Sphaerisporangium krabiense: one gene and its partners. The protein of the gene in region 1 interacts with the protein of each later gene in a pairwise test. Links are inferred from orthologs where the notes say so. Each region holds a gene or a part of one and is shown in the gene's direction. Other genes may lie near its edges.

Evidence for each region.
Region 2: the proteins of ftsZ (region 1) and BJ981_RS28355 interact in binary tests that used the Escherichia coli proteins (3 or more experiments, as listed by UniProt). The link is inferred for Sphaerisporangium krabiense from one-to-one orthologs.
Region 3: the proteins of ftsZ (region 1) and rlmN interact in binary tests that used the Escherichia coli proteins (3 or more experiments, as listed by UniProt). The link is inferred for Sphaerisporangium krabiense from one-to-one orthologs.

What each region holds. Positions count from the first base shown.
Region 1 is NZ_JACHBR010000001.1:5,706,126-5,712,438, forward strand. The notes cover bases 39-2,937. They hold ftsZ (cell division protein FtsZ), read left to right. Parts: upstream 39-702; coding sequence 703-2,172; downstream 2,173-2,937. Other genes in these bases: BJ981_RS25005 (cell division protein FtsQ/DivIB), read left to right, coding at 39-467; BJ981_RS25015 (YggS family pyridoxal phosphate-dependent enzyme), read left to right, coding at 2,304-2,937. Outside these bases: more of BJ981_RS25005, read left to right, coding at 1-38; more of BJ981_RS25015, read left to right, coding at 2,938-3,014; BJ981_RS25020 (cell division protein SepF), read left to right, coding at 3,116-3,625; BJ981_RS25025 (YggT family protein), read left to right, coding at 3,735-4,019; BJ981_RS25030 (DivIVA domain-containing protein), read left to right, coding at 4,068-4,937; BJ981_RS25035 (hypothetical protein), read left to right, coding at 4,980-6,313. UniProt on the Escherichia coli protein: Essential cell division protein that forms a contractile ring structure (Z ring) at the future cell division site. The regulation of the ring assembly controls the timing and the location of cell division.
Region 2 is NZ_JACHBR010000002.1:58,191-64,446, forward strand. The notes cover bases 2,003-4,844. They hold BJ981_RS28355 (rod shape-determining protein), read left to right. Parts: upstream 2,003-2,828; coding sequence 2,829-3,860; downstream 3,861-4,844. Other genes in these bases: BJ981_RS28345 (hypothetical protein), read left to right, coding at 2,003-2,108; ndk (nucleoside-diphosphate kinase), read left to right, coding at 2,165-2,590; mreC (rod shape-determining protein MreC), read left to right, coding at 3,886-4,844. Outside these bases: BJ981_RS28340 (DUF4233 domain-containing protein), read left to right, coding at 7-375; more of BJ981_RS28345, read left to right, coding at 393-2,002; more of mreC, read left to right, coding at 4,845-5,145; rod shape-determining protein MreD, read left to right, coding at 5,150-5,680; mrdA (penicillin-binding protein 2), read left to right, coding at 5,677-6,256. UniProt on the Escherichia coli protein: Forms membrane-associated dynamic filaments that are essential for cell shape determination. Acts by regulating cell wall synthesis and cell elongation, and thus cell shape.
Region 3 is NZ_JACHBR010000002.1:5,682-12,087, forward strand. The notes cover bases 1,527-4,518. They hold rlmN (dual-specificity RNA methyltransferase RlmN), read left to right. Parts: upstream 1,527-2,468; coding sequence 2,469-3,569; downstream 3,570-4,518. Other genes in these bases: BJ981_RS28150 (suppressor of fused domain protein), read right to left, coding at 1,527-2,362; BJ981_RS28160 (methyltransferase domain-containing protein), read right to left, coding at 3,579-4,385. Outside these bases: frr (ribosome recycling factor), read left to right, coding at 1-15; BJ981_RS28145 (phosphatidate cytidylyltransferase), read left to right, coding at 248-1,315; more of BJ981_RS28150, read right to left, coding at 1,325-1,526; BJ981_RS28165 (hypothetical protein), read right to left, coding at 4,521-5,204; BJ981_RS28170 (ABC transporter ATP-binding protein), read right to left, coding at 5,255-6,124; BJ981_RS39450 (DivIVA domain-containing protein), read left to right, coding at 6,352-6,406.

The sequences.
Region 1 (6,313 bases):
CCGTGCGGCGCGCGGTCGCGGGGCTGCGCCGGGTGGAGTCCGCCACCGTGGAGCGGGCCTGGCCGGACACGCTCAAGGTCCGCGTGGCCGAGCGCAGGCCCGTCGCCGTCGTCCCCTGGGGCGGCGCGGCGGCGGTCGTCGACCGGCACGCCGTGGTGATAGAGACCAAGGGCTCGGCGCCGTTCGGCCTGCCCGCGCTCCAGGTGCCCCGCTTCGCCGCGGGCGACCCCGCCACCATGGCGGCGCTCAAGGTCGCCGGCGGGCTTCCCGAGGATCTGACCCGCATGATCAGGACCGTGAGCGCGACATCCGCCGCGGATGTCTCGCTCCGGCTCGGCGACGGCCGTACGATCATGTGGGGAGGGGCAGAGCGCACGCGCGACAAGGCGCGCATCGCGCTCACGCTGCTGGAACGCCCCGCCCAGCGGTACGACGTCAGCTCTCCGGACGTCGTGACGATCAAGTGACCTGTCCCACAGCCCGGCGGGAAGCCGCAGGAGCGAAAGGGACAGGCGGCAACACGCCGGGCGCGCTTGCGGCGCGGTGAGTTGACCCTGGGGGACGGGCAACCCTACTGTCCGTATCATTCCTCAGGTTGACATAACTCTAAATCTCAACTTGAGGGTGAGAGTTAAACAAGAAGGTCCGGCACCGTTTCGGGCTTCACGTAATGCAAGTAAACGAGCGGAAAGGCCCCTCGTCGTGGCAGCACCGCAGAACTACCTCGCGGTCATCAAGGTCGTCGGCATCGGCGGCGGCGGAGTGAACGCCGTGAACCGGATGATCGAGGAGGGACTCAAGGGCGTCGAGTTCATCGCCATCAACACCGACGCCCAGGCGCTGCTGATGAGTGACGCCGACGTCAAGCTGGACGTCGGGCGCGAGCTCACGCGGGGCCTCGGCGCGGGGGCCAACCCCGAGGTCGGACGCAAGGCCGCCGAGGACCACCGCGAAGAGATCGAAGAGGTCCTCAAGGGCGCCGACATGGTCTTCGTCACGGCGGGCGAGGGCGGCGGCACCGGCACCGGCGGCGCGCCCGTGGTGGCGAACATCGCCCGCTCGCTCGGCGCGCTCACCATAGGCGTCGTCACCCGGCCCTTCAGCTTCGAGGGCCGCCGCAGGGCCATGCAGGCCGAGGCCGGCATAGAGACCCTGCGCGACGAGGTCGACACGCTGATCGTCATCCCCAACGACCGGCTGCTGTCGATCTCCGACCGCCAGGTCAGCGTGCTGGACGCCTTCAAGGCGGCCGACCAGGTCCTGCTGTCCGGTGTCCAGGGCATCACCGACCTGATCACCACGCCCGGCCTGATCAACCTCGACTTCGCGGACGTCAAGTCGGTCATGTCCGGCGCGGGGTCGGCCCTCATGGGCATCGGCCACGCCCGCGGCGACGACCGCTCGGTGGCCGCGGCCGAGATGGCGGTCTCCAGCCCGCTGCTGGAGGCCAGCATCGACGGCGCCCACGGCGTGCTGCTGTCCATCGCCGGCGGCTCCGACCTCGGCCTCTTCGAGATCAACGAGGCGGCCCAGCTCGTGTCCAACGCCGCGGCCCTGGACGCCAACATCATCTTCGGCACGGTGATCGACGACGCCCTCGGCGACGAGGTCCGCGTCACGGTGATCGCCGCCGGGTTCGACGAGCCCGGGGCGGAGAACCAGCCGGCCGCGCAGCCGATGGCGCGCCCGCAGGCGGCCGCGAGGCCCGCCCCGCAGACCCCGCCGCCCGCCGCGTCCCCGGCCCGCGCCGCCGCCCCGGCCCCGCAGCCGGCCCCGCAGCCGCCCAAGGCCGAGCCGTCGCGCGCCGAGCGCCCCGCCCCGGTCCGCCCGCTGCCGGCCTCGCACGCCGCCCCGGCGAGCACGGCACCGGCGCACCCCGCCCCGGCGCATCCCGCCCCGGTGCACTCGGCCCCGCACCCGGTGCCGCAGGCCGCCCCGGTGGCGCCCGAGCCCGTCCCGGCCCCCGAGCCCGCCCCGGCGCCCGCTCCCTTCGCGCGGGAGGCCGCCGAGCCCGCCCCGCACGCCGAGCCCCAGAGCCCGGTGTCGATCCCGCGGCCGGCGCCCGAGCCGCCCACCCCCATCACCTCCCGCGTCTCCGAGCCCGCCCGGCGCCGTCCGGTGGTCTTCGAGGAGCAGGAGGAGGAGCTGGACGTCCCCGACTTCCTGAAGTGAGCCCCCGGCGCGCGCCACCCGTACGGGGGCGCGCGCCGCGGCGGCGGGGGCGGCGCGGCCGGGGTCCCGCGCGGCCCGTACGCTGATGCCCGGCCACCCGTACCGACCACCGAAGTGACGCGGACCCCCACGTGAACGACACCCACACGACGCGGCGCGACGAGATCGCCGCGGGCCTCGCCGAGGTCGAGCGCCGCATCGCGGACGCCTGCGAGGCCGCGGGCCGCGCGCGCGGCGAGGTCACGCTCGTGGCGATCAGCAAGACCTACCCCGCCTCCGACGTGCGGATCCTGGCCGCCCTCGGCGTCCGCGACGTCGGCGAGAACCGCGACCAGGAGGCGGCGCCCAAGGCGGCCGACTGCGCGGACCTCTCGCTGACCTGGCACTTCGTCGGCCAGTTGCAGACCAACAAGGCCAGGTCCGTCGTCTCCTACGCCGATGTGATCCACTCGGTGGACCGGGAGCGCCTGGCCGGGGCGCTCTCCCGCGAGGCCGTCCGGGCGGGGCGCCGCCTCACCTGCCTGGTGCAGGTCGCCCTCGGGGACGAGCCCGGCAGGGGAGGGGTCGCCCCCGAGGGGCTCGCGCCGCTGGCGGACGCCATCGCCGGCGCGGAGGGCCTGGTGCTCGGCGGCGTCATGGCCGTGGCGCCGCTCGGCGCCGACCCCGCCCCCGCGTTCGCGCGGTTGCGCGACCTGTCCGAGGCCCTGCGGGCCGATCATCCAGGAGCGACGGTCGTATCGGCCGGAATGAGCGGAGATCTGGCCGAGGCCATCGCCCACGGAGCGACACACGTGCGTGTCGGTACGGCGTTGCTCGGTCGCCGGAAGCCCTTCGTCAGGTAATGTCCCCCCGAGTGGACCTTGATGTCCATGTATCCGAGGTCGATGGCGGTGCCTTAGGTTGCCCTGGGTACGGCGACCGTGAGCAGGAGGACGACGTAGCGATGGCCGGCGCGATGCGCAAGATGGCGGTCTACCTCGGTCTCGTGGAGGACGACCGCTACCCGGATTATGGCACTTACGCCGAGGACGAGGACTACCCCGACGAGTACGTCGACCGGCGGCGTGGCGACGAGCGTGGGCTTGGAACGCCCCAAGACGGCCCGGAGGAGACCGAGACCCCGGTCCCGGCACCCCGGGCGGGGGCGGCGGTCGCCGAGCGCCGTACGACCGATCTGGCGCGGATCACCACGCTTCACCCCCGCACGTACAACGAGGCGCGTACGATCGGGGAGCACTTCCGTGAGGGCACACCCGTCATCATGAACTTGACCGAGATGGTCGACAGTGACGCGAAGCGGCTTGTCGATTTCGCGGCAGGTCTGGTTTTTGGCCTACATGGAAGCATTGAACGTGTTACGAACAAGGTGTTCCTGTTGTCCCCAGCCAATGTCGAGGTGACCGCCGAGGACAAGGCCCGAATCGCGGAACGCGGGTTCTTCAATCAGAGCTAGAGTTCCACCATGAACAGTTCACGGCCGGACACGGCCGGCACGACCAGCTTGGCCCACAGGGCCCACCCCGACCGAGGCCGGCAGCGCGGAACGGAGGCAGGACGCGACCGTGGGGGTTCTTAGAGAGATCGTGGTCGCGATCCTGTCGATCTATCTCGTGCTCCTGATCGGCAGAATGATCTTCGAGACGGTGCAGGCGTTCGCCCGTTCATGGCATCCACGTGGTGTCGTGCTCGTGCTCGCCGAGGCCACGTACACCGTGACCGACCCTCCGCTCAAGTTCCTCCGCCGTTTCATTCCGCCCCTCCGGTTGGGTACGGTGGCCTTTGACCTAAGCTTCACAGTGCTGTTCATTGTGGTCTTGGTCATGATCCAGATCGTGTCCGCGCTTTGATCGGGTACCGTCCTCCGGACAGACTCCGAGCGCGCCAAGGAGACCGAAATGCCGCTGACGCCCGCTGATGTGCGGAACAAGCAGTTCAGTACCACCCGGCTGAGGCCGGGGTACGACGAGGAAGAGGTCGACGCCTTCCTCGACGAAGTGGAGGCCGAGCTCGACCGCCTCATCCAGGAGAACGAGGAGCTTCGGGCGAAGCTGACCGAGTGCCTGCGGGGCAAGGTGCCCGGCGGCATGGGCATGAGCATGGCGCCCGCCCCCGTGGCCGAGCCCAAGCCCGAGATGATGATGCCCCAGCCGGAGCCCATGAAGGCCCCCGAGCCGATCAGGCCCGAGCCGGTGCCCGTCGGCATGGGAATGCCGCCCGCCGAGGACAACATGGACACCGCGGCCCGCGTGCTCGCCCTCGCGCAGCAGACCGCGGACCAGGCCATCGCCGACGCCCGCCGCGAGGCGGACGAGACCGTCACCCGCGCCCGCCGCGAGGCCGACGAGATCCTCGGCAAGGCCCGCCGCCAGGCCGAGCAGATCATCGGCGACGCCCGCGCCCGCGCCGAGACGCTGGAGCGCGACGCCCAGGAGCGCCACCGCCAGGCCATGGGCTCGCTGGTCCAGACCCGCGACGAGCTGGAGCGCAAGGTCGACGAGCTGCGCAGCTTCGAGCGCGAGTACCGCAGCAGGCTCAAGCTGTACCTGGAGAACCAGCTCGCCGAGCTGAACGTCTCCGCCGAGGGCAGCGGCGCCTTCCCCGTCGTCGGCGCGCAGATGGGCGGCGCCCCCGCCATGTCCCACGCCGGCGCCCCCGGTGGCCAGCCCCAGATCCCCGGCCCCCAGAACAACCCGTTCGGTCCCGAGCCCGCACAGCACTCCGGCGCCTTCCAGGGAGTCGACGGCCCTCACAACGATCGCCGTTAAAGTAACGGGTCGGCTCTTTCCGGCCCGTGACCGGGAGTATCTGTGATCTACCTCAGCGCCATTCTGGTCGTGCTCGCCTTCGGCCTCCTGGTCGCGGGCGTTGTGACCGGAACAGCGGTCCTGGTCATGTGGTCGATCGTGGTCAGCGTGCTGTCCGCGGTCTTCCTGATGATCGGCGCCCTGCTGCGACGCCATGAGCTCTTCCCCTCCGGCGGCGTGCCGGCGGCGACGCCGCACATGCCCCCGGCCGGAGCGGGCGTCGCCGATGGCCTGATGGCCCGACCCGGGGCGGTGGCCTCCTCAGCGGCCCCGCCGCGAGGGCCCGCCTCCCCCGTGGCCCGCCCCATGGCCACACCCCAGATGGCGCATCCCACGGCCACCCTGGCCGCGCCGCCCGCGTTTCCCGCGACCGCGACGGTCGCGGGGGCGAGTGGCAGGCTCGCTCCCGACGCGATCGTCTTCGTCGTCCCCGGGCGCAAGCGGTTCCACCAGGCCGGGTGCCGCCAGCTCTCCGGCCGCCAGACCGAGGAGCTCACCTACGAGGAGGCCCGCGAGGAGGGCTTCTCTCCCTGCACCACCTGCCTGCCCGACGGCGCCCAGCCCGTCAACGCCCCTCTGAAGGCCGAACCGGTCGTCTCCCTGGACACGCCGCAGTGGTCGGCCACGGTCGAGCGGCCGACGCGGTCCTCCTCCAGGCCGTCGCTGGAGACCTCCTCACAGACGTCGCCGTCCTCCTCCGTTCCGTCGCTGGAAGGGCCCCGTCCGTCTCTGGAGGCCCCGCGCCCGCCGGTCGCGAACCCCATCGTCATCCCCCCGGCCGCGGACCCGGTCGTCATCTCCTCCGTGGACACCCCCAAGGCCGCGGCGTCCGCCCCCGCCGGCCGCCCCGCGGCGCCCTCGTCCGCCGACCGCCCCGCCACGCCTCCGCCGGCCGACCGCCCCGTCGCGTCGCGCGCGGAGTCCTCCGGCGAGTACCGCTCCGAGGAAACCCGTCCCGTACGGCCGCCTTCCGTCCCCCCGCGCCCGGCCGCGGACGCTCCCGCCGAGCCCGCCCCCTCCAAGCCCACGCCCCCGCGGCCGACGCCCGCCGAGGCTCCGTCCCGGCCCGCGCGGCCGGTGATCTCCTTCAACGCGCCGGTGGTCCCCGAGGCGTCCAGCCCGTTCAACGCCTTCCAGCGCCCGGACCCCGCCGGCCCCGAGCCCTCCGCCAAGGAGGACGAGGACGACGACCCGATCGTCGTCGTGGCCGCGCGACCGGTCGAGGCGAAGTCCGAGCCGGAGAAGGCGCAGGACGAGAGCGTCGCCGGCCGCGCGCCCGCGCGCTCCGAGGACGGCGCCGAGAAGCCGAAGGCCGCTCAGGACCGTAAGGCGTCCCA
Region 2 (6,256 bases), on another replicon or contig:
TCCAGCATGTCAGGGGAGAAGACGGTTGCCGGTGGGGGCGGGCGGTTCAAGGTCACGCCTGGGATGCGGCGGCTCGGGGCGAGCGTGTTGGGGATGGAGGCGATCGTCCTCGGGCTGGTGACGCCGGTGGCGATCGTGATCAACAAGGTGTCGCCAGGGGTGGCCGTGACGGTCGGGCTGGGGCTCGCGGTGGCGTGCGTCGTGGTGGCGGGCATGCTGAAGCGGCCCTTCGCCTACATCGCGGGCAGCGTGGTGCAGGTCCTGGCCATCGCGACCGGGTTCCTCGTCCCGATCATGTTCTTCCTCGGCGTGGTGTTCGCCGCGCTGTGGATCACGGCGATATTCGTCGCTCGGCGTGTCGAGGGCGTGACTTAACGCTAAAGTCGGCCGGTATGGCCGTCCCCCCAATCCAGGCCACGGGCCTCACGGCTCTCGGCCGGGTCAATCGCATACCGCTCGTGCTCGACGTGATCGTCGGGCTGCTGACCGCCGTCGCCCTTCCGCTGGCGATGGTGGCCGTCCCGAACACCATCTCGGTGGTCTCCGCCCTGCTGCCTCCGGACATCGCCGGGGTCGGCGTCCTGCGCGCCCACGGGCTCGCCCTGCCGGTGATGCTCTGCGTGGTGCCGCTCACCGCCGCGGCGCTCGGGCGGTTCTCACCCGCCCCCGTCCTGCTCGCGGGACTGGTGCTGCTGGGCGTGGCCGACGTGGCCGGAGGCTACGCCGGCTCGGCCGTGGCGGTCGGGGTCCTCAGGGCCCTGCACGGCGCGGCCGCGGGCATGCTCGTCCCCGCCACTCTCGCCGCCTGCCGGGGACGGTCCGCCTCCTCGCGCGGGGTGCTGGTCTCCGTCTGGGCGGCGGCCCTGGCGGGGGCCCTACTGACCGCTCAGGCGCTGGCGCTGTGGCCGCTGGACCAGGTGACGTCGTGGCGGGTCACGCTGCAGCCGTACCCGATGCTGACGGGGGTGGCGCTCGCGCTGGCCGCGGCCTACTTCGCGATCAGCCGTCTCACCGGAGAGGACGCCCGGACCGCGGAGGACGGTCGGTCGGTGCGGGTGCTGTTCACGCTGGGCCCTTCCGCCGGCGTCGCGCTGCTCGCTCTCGGCACCACGTTCGGGTGGCCGCCGTGGTCGATCGTCGTGGCCGCCGCGGTGGCGGTGGCGGTGCTGCTGACGCCGGCGTGCGCGGGGCGGGCCGGAGGGCCGGCAGGGCGGGCGCTCGCGTTCGTGATGGTCGCCGTCGGCCTGGTGGTGCTGCCGACGGCCGCGCAGGTCACCTACGTGGAGCTGGGCGGCCTCGGCGGGCCGGGGCTGTCGGGCCTGTGGGCGCCGTTCGGGCTGGCCGTGCTGCTCGTGCTGGCCACCTGCTTCGTCCCGCGGGTCGCGGGCCGGTTCGGTGAGGTTCCGGCGTCCAAGCTCGCCGCCGGAGGGCTGGTGGCCATGGTGGCCGGGCTGTGCGCGATCCGGCTGCTGGTGCCGGCGCCTTCGGGCATGCCGCTGCTCGTGCCGTTCGTGCTGCTCGCGGGCGGCGCGGCGGTGGCGGTCGCGTCGGCCGTCCGCGCGGTGCCCTTGTCCACGGCGTTGTCCGCCCTGTCCCTCTGCCTGCCGGCCGTTCTCAGCGGCTTCCTGCTCGGAACGGGTATCCAAGTGGAACGATTGCATGCGCTCAGCACGTCGGGTGAGGTCACCTCGCAGGCGATGGCCGACGGGTTCGTCGAGGCGCTGCACGTCTGGGCGCTGGTCGCCGGGTTCGCCGTGGTCGTCATCCTGGTACTGGGGGCGGTGCTGGCGACCCGCTCGGCCGATCGGGCCCTGGGGGACGTCCCGGCCGACGCCGTGACCGACGTCCCGCCGCGGGGAATGGAGGACGGCGCGGACGAGGGCGGTCACGACCGGGCGGCGGCCGGCGCGGCGACCGACGCGGCGACCGGCGCGGCCGGCGGGTCCGCGGGCCCGGAGGAGGCGGGCCGGGCGGCGGGCGAGGAGGACGCCGGCGGCGGCCCGGAGACGTCGATGATCCCGGTGGTGCCCGCGCCCACCCGGTCCCCCGAGGCGGGCGGCGGCGAGGACGGCCGGGAAGGGGACGGCGAGGGGTCCGCGGGCCGGTAAGCTGCGCACACGCTTCCCCTCTCGCCGGCCGTCTCGCGTGGCGCCTGGCGTTGACAATGAAGGAGATTCCCGTGTCCGAGCGCACGCTTGTCCTGATCAAGCCCGACGGTGTCCGCCGCGGCCTCATCGGTGACGTGATCGCCCGCGTGGAGCGCAAGGGCCTCAAGGTCGTGGCCTTGGAACTTCGCACGCTCGACGTGGAGACGGCCAAGGCGCACTACGCCGAGCACGCGGAGAAGCCCTTCTTCGGCGAGCTCGTCGAGTTCATCACCTCCGGGCCGCTGGTGGCCCTGGTGCTGGAGGGGCCGCGCGCGATCGAGGCGTTCCGCTCGCTGGCCGGCGCCACCGACCCGGTGAAGTCGGCGCCGGGCACGATCCGCGGCGACCACGCGCTGGAGATCGGCGAGAACGTCGTGCACGGCTCCGACTCGCCGGAGTCGGCCGCCCGCGAGGTCAAGCTCTTCTTCCCCGACCGTTTCTGAGCGATGGACGTTCCCGGCTCCCGCGAGGGCCGGGTGGGACGGGCCCCGGCGCGCACGGCGCGCCGGGGCCCGTTCGTTGGAGGGTGTTTCCGCAGGTCCCCGCCGTGTGATCAGGTGAGTGCGACAAGATTTTCCCCGGCGGGGCGGCTCGTTGCCCGCGCGAGTGGGTACGTTCCGTTACGATTCGAATGCGAATCGTAATCTCTCGCGAACGACCTGTAGGAAGGTTTCCTTCCCCATGGGCAGCAAGCTGGCATTCCTCGGCCGTGACATGGCCGTCGACCTCGGCACCGCCAACACGTTGGTGTACGTGCGGGGGCGCGGCATCGTGCTCAACGAGCCGTCGGTGGTGGCGATCAACACGACCACCGGCAAGATCGTGGCAGTGGGCATCGAGGCCAAGAGGATGATTGGCCGGACGCCCGGGAACATCGTGGCGATACGCCCGCTGAAGGACGGCGTGATCGCCGACTTCGACGTCACGGAGCGCATGCTCCGCTATTTCATCCAGCGCGTGCACAAACGGCGGCACTTCGCCAAGCCGCGCATCATCGTCGCCGTCCCGAGCGGGATCACCGGCGTCGAGCAGCGGGCCGTCAAGGAGGCCGGCTACCAGGCCGGGGCGCGCCGGGTGTACATCATCGAGGAGCCGATGGCCGCCGCGATCGGCGCGCGGCTGCCCGTCCACGAGCCGACCGGCAACATGGTGGTCGACATCGGCGGCGGCACCACCGAGGTCGCGATCATCTCCATGGGCGGCATCGTGACCAGCCAGTCGATCCGCGTGGGCGGCGACGAGCTGGACCAGGCCATCATCGCGTTCGCCAAGAAGGAGTACTCCCTGATGCTCGGGGAGCGCACCGCCGAGGAGATCAAGATCGCGATCGGCTCCGCCTGCCCGATGGGGGACGACTGTCACGCCGAGATCCGCGGCCGTGACCTGGTCACCGGCCTGCCGAAGACGATCGTGGTGTCGGCGGACGAGATCCGCAAGGCGACCGAGGAGCCGCTGAAGTCCATCATCGACGCGGTGAAGTCGACGCTGGACAAGTGCCCGCCCGAGCTGTCCGGCGACCTGATGGACCGGGGTGTGGCCCTCACCGGCGGCGGGGCGCTGCTGAAGGGCATGGACGACCGTCTGCGCGACGAGACCGGCATGCCGATCCATCTCGTGGAGAACGCCCTGGACTCGGTGGCGCTCGGCTCGGGCAAGTGCGTCGAGGAGTTCGAGGTCCTGCAACAGGTCCTGGTGCCCGAACCGAGACACTGACCACATCGATGGAGCCGAGAGACCGATGAGGGATACGCGCCGTGCGCGGTTGATCCTTGGCCTGCTGCTGGCCGCGGCGCTCGTCCTGATCACCGTCGACCACCGCCAGCGCGACGACTCCCTGTTCGAGCCGGTGCGCTCGCTGGCGTCATCGCTGTTCGGCGTGGCCGAGCGTGCCGGGACGAACGTGGTGGGGCCGATGGGCGACCTCGTCGACACCTACGCCTCCGCCGGCGAGTACAAGCGGCAGATCGCGGCGGTGCGCGCGGAGAACTCCCGCCTGCGGCGCGAGCTGACCGCGCGCACGCTCGACCGGCAGCGGTCCGAGCAGCTCACGCGCATGCTCGGGCTGTCGGGCCTCGGCGGGTACCGCGTGGTCGCGGCCCAGGTGATCGCGAGGCGCGGCGTCCCGGGGTTCGAGGAGGCGGTCGAGATCGACGCGGGGTCGGGCGACGGCGTGCGGCCGGACATGACCGTGCTGAACGGGGACGGCCTGGTGGGGCGGATCGCCCACACCGGGCCCGGCACCTCCACGGTGGTCCTGCTGACCGATCCGGCCTCGACGGCGGGGGCGCGCATGGAGGGCGGCAACCAGGTGGGCGTGGTGACGGGCCTCGGCCCGGCCGCGGAGAGCCGTCTGATCCGCTTCCGGTTGCTGGACTCGGCGGCGTCGCTGTCGGCGGGGCGCCGCATCGTGAGCTTCGGGTCGGAGAACGGCGTGCCGTACGCGCCGGGCCTGCCGGTGGGGGTGATCGAACGCGTGGAGCCGACGCCGGGCGAGCTGACCCGGGTGGCCTACGCCAGGCCGTTCGTCGACTTCGCGGCGCTGGACGTGGTCGGGGTGGTCGTGAAGGCGCCGCGCCGCGATCCACGGGACGCCATGCTCCCGCCCGCGCCTCCGCCGCCCAAGAAGCAGGCCCGCGCGCCCGCTCCTCCCGCCGCGCCGCCCCCCTCGGCGCCGGCCCCCGCGCCCTCGCCGTCCGCGACGACGCGCGAGGACCGCCGGGAGGAGCGCCGGGGTGAGCCCCGGGACGAACGACGGGACGGGCGGCAGGAGGAGCGCCGCGAGGAGAGGCGGGAAGAGCGGCGCGGCGAGCGGCGGGAGGACCCCGGCGAGCGACCACGGCGCGAGGAGGACGGCGAGGCGAGGCGGCGCGGCGCGCACGCCCGGCACGCCCCGCCGGCCCGCCGGGCGCCACGGGCCCACCGGCCCGCGCGCGAGAAGCGTGACGGACATGACGGCCGTGCGGGGCACGGGCGGGACCGAGCGGGCGGGAGGACGTGACACAGTGCTCCGAGCGATCACGGCGGTGCTGCTCGCCGGCCTCATCATGATCGTGCAGGTGAGCATCGTGAACCGCCTCCCCCTTCCCGGGGGTGGAGCCCCTGACCTGGTGCTCCTCGGCGTGGTGATGTTCGCCCTGGCACGCGGGCCGGTGCCCGGGGCCGCCGCGGGCTTCGCCATGGGCCTGGCCGCCGACGTGCTGCCGCCCTCGGCGCACGTCATGGGCCAGTACGCGCTGGTGTTCTGCCTGGTGGGCTACGCGGTGGGGCGTGCCGCCGAGCGGGCGCCGGGGGCGTCGGCGGTCACGGTGATCGTCGCGGTCATGGTCGCGCCGCTCCTGGCGGCCGGGGTCGGCGGGCTGCTCGGCGACCCGCGGGCCGACTGGCACACGCTGCCGCGCGTGTGGCCGGTCCTGGTCATGTACAACCTGGCGGTCGCGGCGGCGGTGTTCTGGGGGGTCTCGCGGTTCTCCGCGCGCCGCCACCGGCGCGAGGCCGTCCCCACGGGGGCCTACCCGGTTCGGAGGCACGTGTGACCCGTGTCCGCGCCCGGCTGGTCGTGCTGCAGTTCCTGGTCCTGACGCTGCTGGCGGTGCTGACCGTGCGGCTGTGGCAGGTGCAGGTCGTGCACGGGTCGCAGTTCGTGGTCGCGGCGACCGAGACCCGCACCCGCGACGTCATCGTCCCGGCCGTGCGCGGGCAGATCCTGGACGCCTCGGGGCGTCCCTTGGTGCGCAACCGCGCCTCGCTGGTGGTCTCGGTGGACCGCGCCGAGTTCGAGCGCATGCGAGACGGCGGCGCCGCGGTGCTGAAACGCCTCGGGGCGGTGCTGGGCCGTCCGCTGAAGGAGCTGCGCCAGCGCATCCGCCCGTGCGGGCCGAAGGTGCACCGTCCGTGCTGGCCCGGCTCCCTCTACTCGCAGATCCCCATCGACGACGACGTCTCCACCCGGCAGGCCCTGCAGATCCTGGAGCGCCAGGAGGACTTCCCAGGGGTCGTCGCCGAGGTGCAGGCCGTCCGCGACTATCCCCTCGGGACGGGCGCGTCCCAGACGCTCGGCTACCTGCAGCCGGTCACCGAGGAGGAGCTGAAGAAGCGCTCCAAGCTCAAGG
Region 3 (6,406 bases), on another replicon or contig:
CTGCTCGAAGTCTGAGCGCGCGGCGGTCGCGGTCAGGTCGGGGCGCTGCCACTCCGGTGCTCGCCGTGGGTGGAGCGCCCTCGCCGCGTCAGGGCCCACCACGTCCCCTCCCCGCCGTCTCCGGCGGATCAGGCGAGGTGAGGCGCCCAGGCGCGGCCGGCGGTACGAGAGTGGGAACACAGTGGATGGTACGACGGCGGACGGCACCGGTCCGGCCCGAGGGCGTCGGTCCGGGGAACGTCCGCCCGTGACTCCCGAGCCCCGTCCAGCGGGCACGGACGCGTCCGCGGAGGGCGTCGTCCGCAGTGCGCTCGGCCCCGCGGAGGGGCCGGATCCCCGGCGGGCCAACGGGCGTCACGAGGGCGCCGAGCCGCCGGCGGGCGATGCCGCGCCGGGCGATCCGCGCGGCGTGCCGGGACGGGCCGAGGAACACGCCGAGGCCGGCGCCGCGCCGTCGGACGCCACGAGGAACGGGTCGGGCACGGTGGCCGGCCCGGCCAAGTCGGGGGGCATCCGCACCGGCCGCAACCTCCCGGCCGCGATCGGCGTGGGGCTGGTGCTCGGCGCCGCCGTCATCGGCACGCTCTACACCGTCAAGGCCCTTTTCCTGCTGGTCCTCGCCGCGGCCGTCGGCATCGGCGCGGTCGAGATGGTCCGCGCGCTGGCCGTCCGCGACATCCGGGTGCCGCTGGCGCCGCAGCTCGCCGGGCTGGCCGTCATGATCGCCGGAGCCTACTGGGGCGGCCCGATCTGGCTGCTCGGCGCGTTCACGCTGACCGTTCTGGTCCTGCTCACCACGCGGATGTTCCAGGGCGCGGAGGGGTATGTCAGGGACGCCTCCGCCGGCGTGCTGACCGCGGTGTACCCGTCGCTGATCGCGGGGTTCGTCCCGCTGATGCTGGCCAAGACGGACGGCCCCGACCGGGTGGTGCTGTTCGTCGCCGTCACGGTGTGCAGCGACATCGGCGGCTACTTCGCCGGCATCCTGTTCGGCAGGCACAAGATGTCGGTCATCAGCCCGAAGAAGACCTGGGAGGGCTTCGCCGGGTCGGTGCTGGCCTGCGTGCTGTGCGGCTCGCTCATGATGCGTTTCCTGCTCGACGGCCAGTACTGGCAGGGCGCGGTCATCGGCGTGGTGGCCGCCGTGTGCGCCACGCTCGGCGATCTGGTCGAGTCGGTCATCAAGCGCGATCTCGGCATCAAGGACATGGGTAGCGTGCTCCCGGGGCACGGCGGGCTGATGGACCGGCTGGACTCGCTGCTCGCGACGCTCGTCCCGGTGTGGCTGCTGCTGGCGGCCTTCCTGCCCGGCTGAACGCGCGGATCAGGGGATCCTGCCGGGCAGCGACAGCCCCAGCGCGTCGTGGCCGCGTTCCGCGGCGATCTGGAGCTCGTGGTCGGTCAGCGGGATCAGCCAGAGCCAGCGCACCTCGTCGCCCCCGAACGCGAACCCGGACATGTCCGGCAGCCCTGGCACGGTGTCCAGCATGAGGATCCCCGCGTAGTTCCGGCCGAGCGGGAAGCTGGACGCGTCGCCGTACCAGCGGGCGGTGTGGCCGTGCCCGAGCCAGGTGATCGAGTGCCACGGGTACCGCGCCAGCCACAGGAACAGCTGCGCCGCCTCGGCCGGTTCGTGCCGGGTCGCGACGGCCAGCTCGACGCGGGCGTAGGCGTCGGGCCGGTCGATGTACTGCTCGACGGTGGGCATGCGCTGGCAGCTCATCCCGACCGTGGACAGCACCGTGTACTCGTCGAGCGGCCGCTCGGTGATGCCCACGGTGGGGAGCGTCTCGCCGCCGATGTCCCAGTACCGCCCGGGCGGCCCGACCTTGGTGTCCAGGTGGCTCATCGCGAACTGCTGGAACGACCGCCACGCCCCGTCGCCGCGCCGCCATTCCCAGTACGAGCGCGCCTTGGCGATGCGCGGCGCGAGCCCTTCCAGCGCCTCCTCCAGCGACCAGGCGAACGGTGACTCGCCGATGGCGTCCCGGGCGTACCCGGGCATGCCCTGCTCCAGGTCGGCCCAGCCGGGAATGACCGCCAGGAGATCGCCGTTGCCGTACAGGGCGGCGCCGTCGCCCTCCTCGAACCAGAGCACCTCGAGCTCGTCGGACGTGAACGGCGGCGTGCCCTCGGGGACGCGCGTGTTCGCCCGGGGCATGACGGGGGCCTGGCCGCGGCCGAGCCGGTCGAGATCGACGGAGGAGGGCGCCTGTCCATGGTTGGCGAGCCATACGGCTCCGTGGATCCCGCCGCCGGCGCCGCGAAGGTAAGCTACCGAGGACGCCCCCTCGTACTCGACGGTCACCATGCGACTGCCATAGGGGCTGGTATCGGTGAGGACGACATCGGTGGTGCCCAACGCCTCTCCGCCTTTCCGGTGGACGTCTCCCGTGCGGCCGTGGTCGCAATAGATCACAACGAATGGCTGTCCAGTGCAGCTTCCGGCAAACTGTTAAGAGAAGGACATGTCCGCCGAGCTAACCTTTGTCGCGCCCAGACGTGCGAAACCAGCCCGTCATCTCGCCGACCTCACGATGGCCGAGCGGCGGGCGGCCGTCGCCGAGCTGGGGGAGAAGCCGTTCCGCGCCGAGCAGCTCTCCCGGCACTACTTCGAGCGGCTGACGACCGACGCCGCGCACATGACGGATCTTCCGGCGGCGTCGCGCGAACGCCTGCTGACGCACCTGATGCCCGGCCTGCTCACCTCGGTGCGCGAGATCACCTGTGACGGCGGCACGACCCGCAAGACCCTGTGGCGGCTGTTCGACGGCGCGCTGGTGGAGTCGGTGCTGATGCGCTACCCCGACCGGGTGACCATGTGCGTGTCGTCCCAGGCCGGGTGCGGCATGAACTGCCCGTTCTGCGCCACCGGCCAGGCCGGGCTGACCCGTAACATGTCGACGGCCGAGATCGTCGAGCAGGTCGTCGCCGGGGCCCGCGCGCTGGCCCGCGACGAGGTGCCCGGCGGGCCGGGGCGGGTCAGCAACATCGTCTTCATGGGCATGGGCGAGCCCCTGGCCAACTACAAGGCGGTCATCGGCGCGGTCCGGCGCATCACCGACCCCGCCCCCGAGGGCCTCGGCATCTCGGCGCGCGGCGTCACCGTCTCCACCGTCGGCCTCGTGCCCGCGATCGACAAGCTGGCCGCCGAGGGCCTGCCGGTGACGCTCGCCGTCTCCCTGCACGCCCCCGACGACGAGCTGCGCGACACGCTCGTGCCGGTCAACACCCGCTGGAAGGTGGCCGAGGTCCTGGACGCGGCCTGGCGGTACGCGGCCACCACCAAGCGCCGCGTGTCGATCGAGTACGCGCTGATCAAGGACATCAACGACCACGAGTGGCGGGCCGACCTGCTGGGCCGCCTGCTGAAGGGCCGGCTCGTCCACGTCAACCTGATCCCGCTCAACCCGACGCCGGGCTCCAAGTGGACGGCCTCCCGGCCCGAGGACGAGCGCGCGTTCGTGCGGCGCCTGGAGTCCCACGGCGTGGCGGTCACCGTCCGCGACACCCGCGGCCGGGAGATCGACGGCGCCTGCGGCCAGCTCGCCGCCGCCACCCCGGAGTAGCCCCGCGCGTCAGACCCGGCAGAGGATCTCGCCGTGCAGGACCGCGAACCAGCCGTCCTCGGCCGCGCCCCAGGCGCGCCAGGCGTCCGCGATGCGTTCCAGGTCGGCGCGGGTGGCCAGGCCGTGCGCGATGGCCTGGTCCGCCATGGCGGAGGAGGTGACGCGCTCGGCCCACAGCCCGCTCCACCAGGCGCGCTCCTCCGGGGTGGCGAAGCACCATGACGAGCCGGTCGCGGTGACGTCGGTGAACCCGGCCCGGCGCGCCCACGAGAGCAGCCGGCGGCCGGCGTCGGGTTCGCCGCCGTTGGCGCGCGCCACCCGGTGGTACAGCTCCTGCCACTCGTCCAGGCCGGGGGACGAGGGGTACCACGTGAACGTGGCGTAGTCGGAGTCCCGCGCGGCGACGATCCCGCCGGGGGCGCACACCCGGCGCATCGCGGCCAGCGCCTCCACCGGATCGGCCAGGTGCTGGAGCACCTGGTGGGCGTGCACGACGTCGAAGGACCCGTCGGCGTAGGGCAGCCGGTACACGTCGGCGACCTCGCAGCGCACGTCCGCGAGCCCCCGCTCCGACATCAGCTCCCCGGCTCGCGCCACGACGTCCTGCGCGGTGTCGATCGCCGTGACGGGCCCCGGCGCGACGATCGCGGCGAGGTCCGCCGTGATGGTCCCCGGCCCGCATCCGACGTCGAGCAGCGACATGCCGGACCGCAGGTGCGGCAGCAGGTACGCGGCCGAGTTGTCCGCCGTGCGCCAGGTGTGGGAGCGCAGTACGGACGCGTGATGACCATGGGTGTAAACGGCGGGCGACGACATGGCGACCAACCTCCTCGTGGGGTCAACTACGGGGAAGCCTATTCCGCTGTTCAGTATTTGAGCGAATATGTCTTGAAATGTAAGACGCGGGTAGGCGTAGTGGAGCCCGCAGAAGGAGGGTGGCGGAGGGCCCGGCTACGGCCTCGTGCGGCGCAGGCGCACGTAGACGAGCAGCGCCGCGGCGCACCAGGCGAGGGTGACGGCGGCGAGGCCCGGCAGCGAGGCGGTCAGGAAGGACGGCTCTCCCGCGGCGCGGATCCAGCTGATCAGCGGCACGGTCAGCCAGATCACGGGGGCCAGGCTGATCAGCAGCATCGCGACGTAGACGCCGAGCATGACGAGCGTCGAGGTCGCCTGGTCGCGCAGGATCGGGCGGCTGGACAGCGCGCCGAGCGCGAGCCCGGTGATCAGCGACAGCGCGTGCAGGGCCAGCCCGCCGAGCATGGCCGAACCCCCGGGCATCGCGGCGAAGCCGACGCCGAGCGGCACGAGCACCGCGATGGCGGCGAGCACGACGTTGACCGCGGCCGAGGCGAGCAGGCCGCTCGACACCTCGCGGCCGGGCCGTCCCACGGCCGTCACCGAGATCAGCCGCTGGACGTCCGGCTCGGTGTCGAGCAGGCCGCGCGTCGCCCAGGCGAAGACCGGGACGAGCAGCGCGGCCGAGTCGCCGTAGGAGGAGAGCTCGTGACCGGCCAGGACCCGCGTCGAGTACAGGATGATGAGGATGGCGAGCAGGCCCACGAACGGCTGGACGATCCGGTGCGACCGCAGGTACGCGTTGATCTTGAACCGGACGAGCGACAGGGTCGGCTTCATCACGCTGCTCCGGGGTGGGCGGGGGGTGTCATGGGCGGGTCAGGGGCCTGTCATGGACGCAGGCGCGCGTCGTAGCCGTCGGCGCGGAGCCTGCGCGCCACGGTCTCGGCCTCGCCGGCGTCGACGAGCACCTCGATGACCGTTTTGCCGGACACATCCCCGGACACATTCCCGGACGCGGCCGGCGCCTCCTCCGGCGGTGAGAGGGTCGCCGTCCCCGAGGCGCGCACGGCGTGCTCGCCGAGGCCCGCGGGGTGGGGGAGCGCGGCGTGCCCGCCGGGGCGCGGATCGGGGGAGGCCGTCGGAGGCGTCTCGTCGGCCGAAAGGACTCGGACGGCATTGTGCTCGACGGCCAGCCGGGTCAGCCCGGGATACTCCGCGAGGCCGCTCTGGTGGTCGCTGACCACCACGATGCCCCCGCCCGCCGCGACCTCCTCGATGATGCGCGGCAGCTCGGCGCGGGTCTGGGCGTCAAGGCCGGAGAACGGCTCGTCCATGACCAGCAGCCCCGGCGGGGCCAGCAGGGCCTGGGCCAGCCCCACCTTGTGGGCGCTGCCCTTGGACAGGTCGCCGAGCGGCACGTCCAGCAGCGGCGCCATGCCGAGGCGCTCCGCCCAGGGCGCGATCGCCGAGGCGGGAACGCCCCGGACCGCGGCCATCTGCGACAGATAGGCGCTGACCGTGAACGGCTGTTCGACGGGGAAGATCTCGGGGGCGTACCCGACGACCGGGGGACGGCCGGAGACCGTTCCGCGGGTGGGGCGCGTCGTGCCGGCCAGCAGACGCAGCAGCGTCGACTTCCCGGCGCCGTTGCGGCCCGTGACCTCGGCGACCGTGCCGGGGGGCAGGTCGAGACGCACGTCGTGCAGCACCCAGGGGGCGCGGCGGGCGTAGCGGAAGGAAAGGTTCGCAAGCCGCATAGATCACAGAGCTTACCCCGGTCGGCTTACTTTCTGGATTTCCAGCAGTCATGGCCGGAAAATGGGAAAGACGAGACGGATGCGGGGGCTGTGAACCGGGAGGACGCGGCTTGAACCGCTTTCCACGTGTGCTTGCGGTACGCACCGGATACGACCCGGATCAGGTCGACGCCCTGATCCGCCGTATCGAGGCGACTCTTGGCAGAGGAACGCTGGAGGGTCCGCCGGTGACACCCGACGAGATACGCATGGCGGGCTTCACGGTCAGGCGGGGCGGCTACA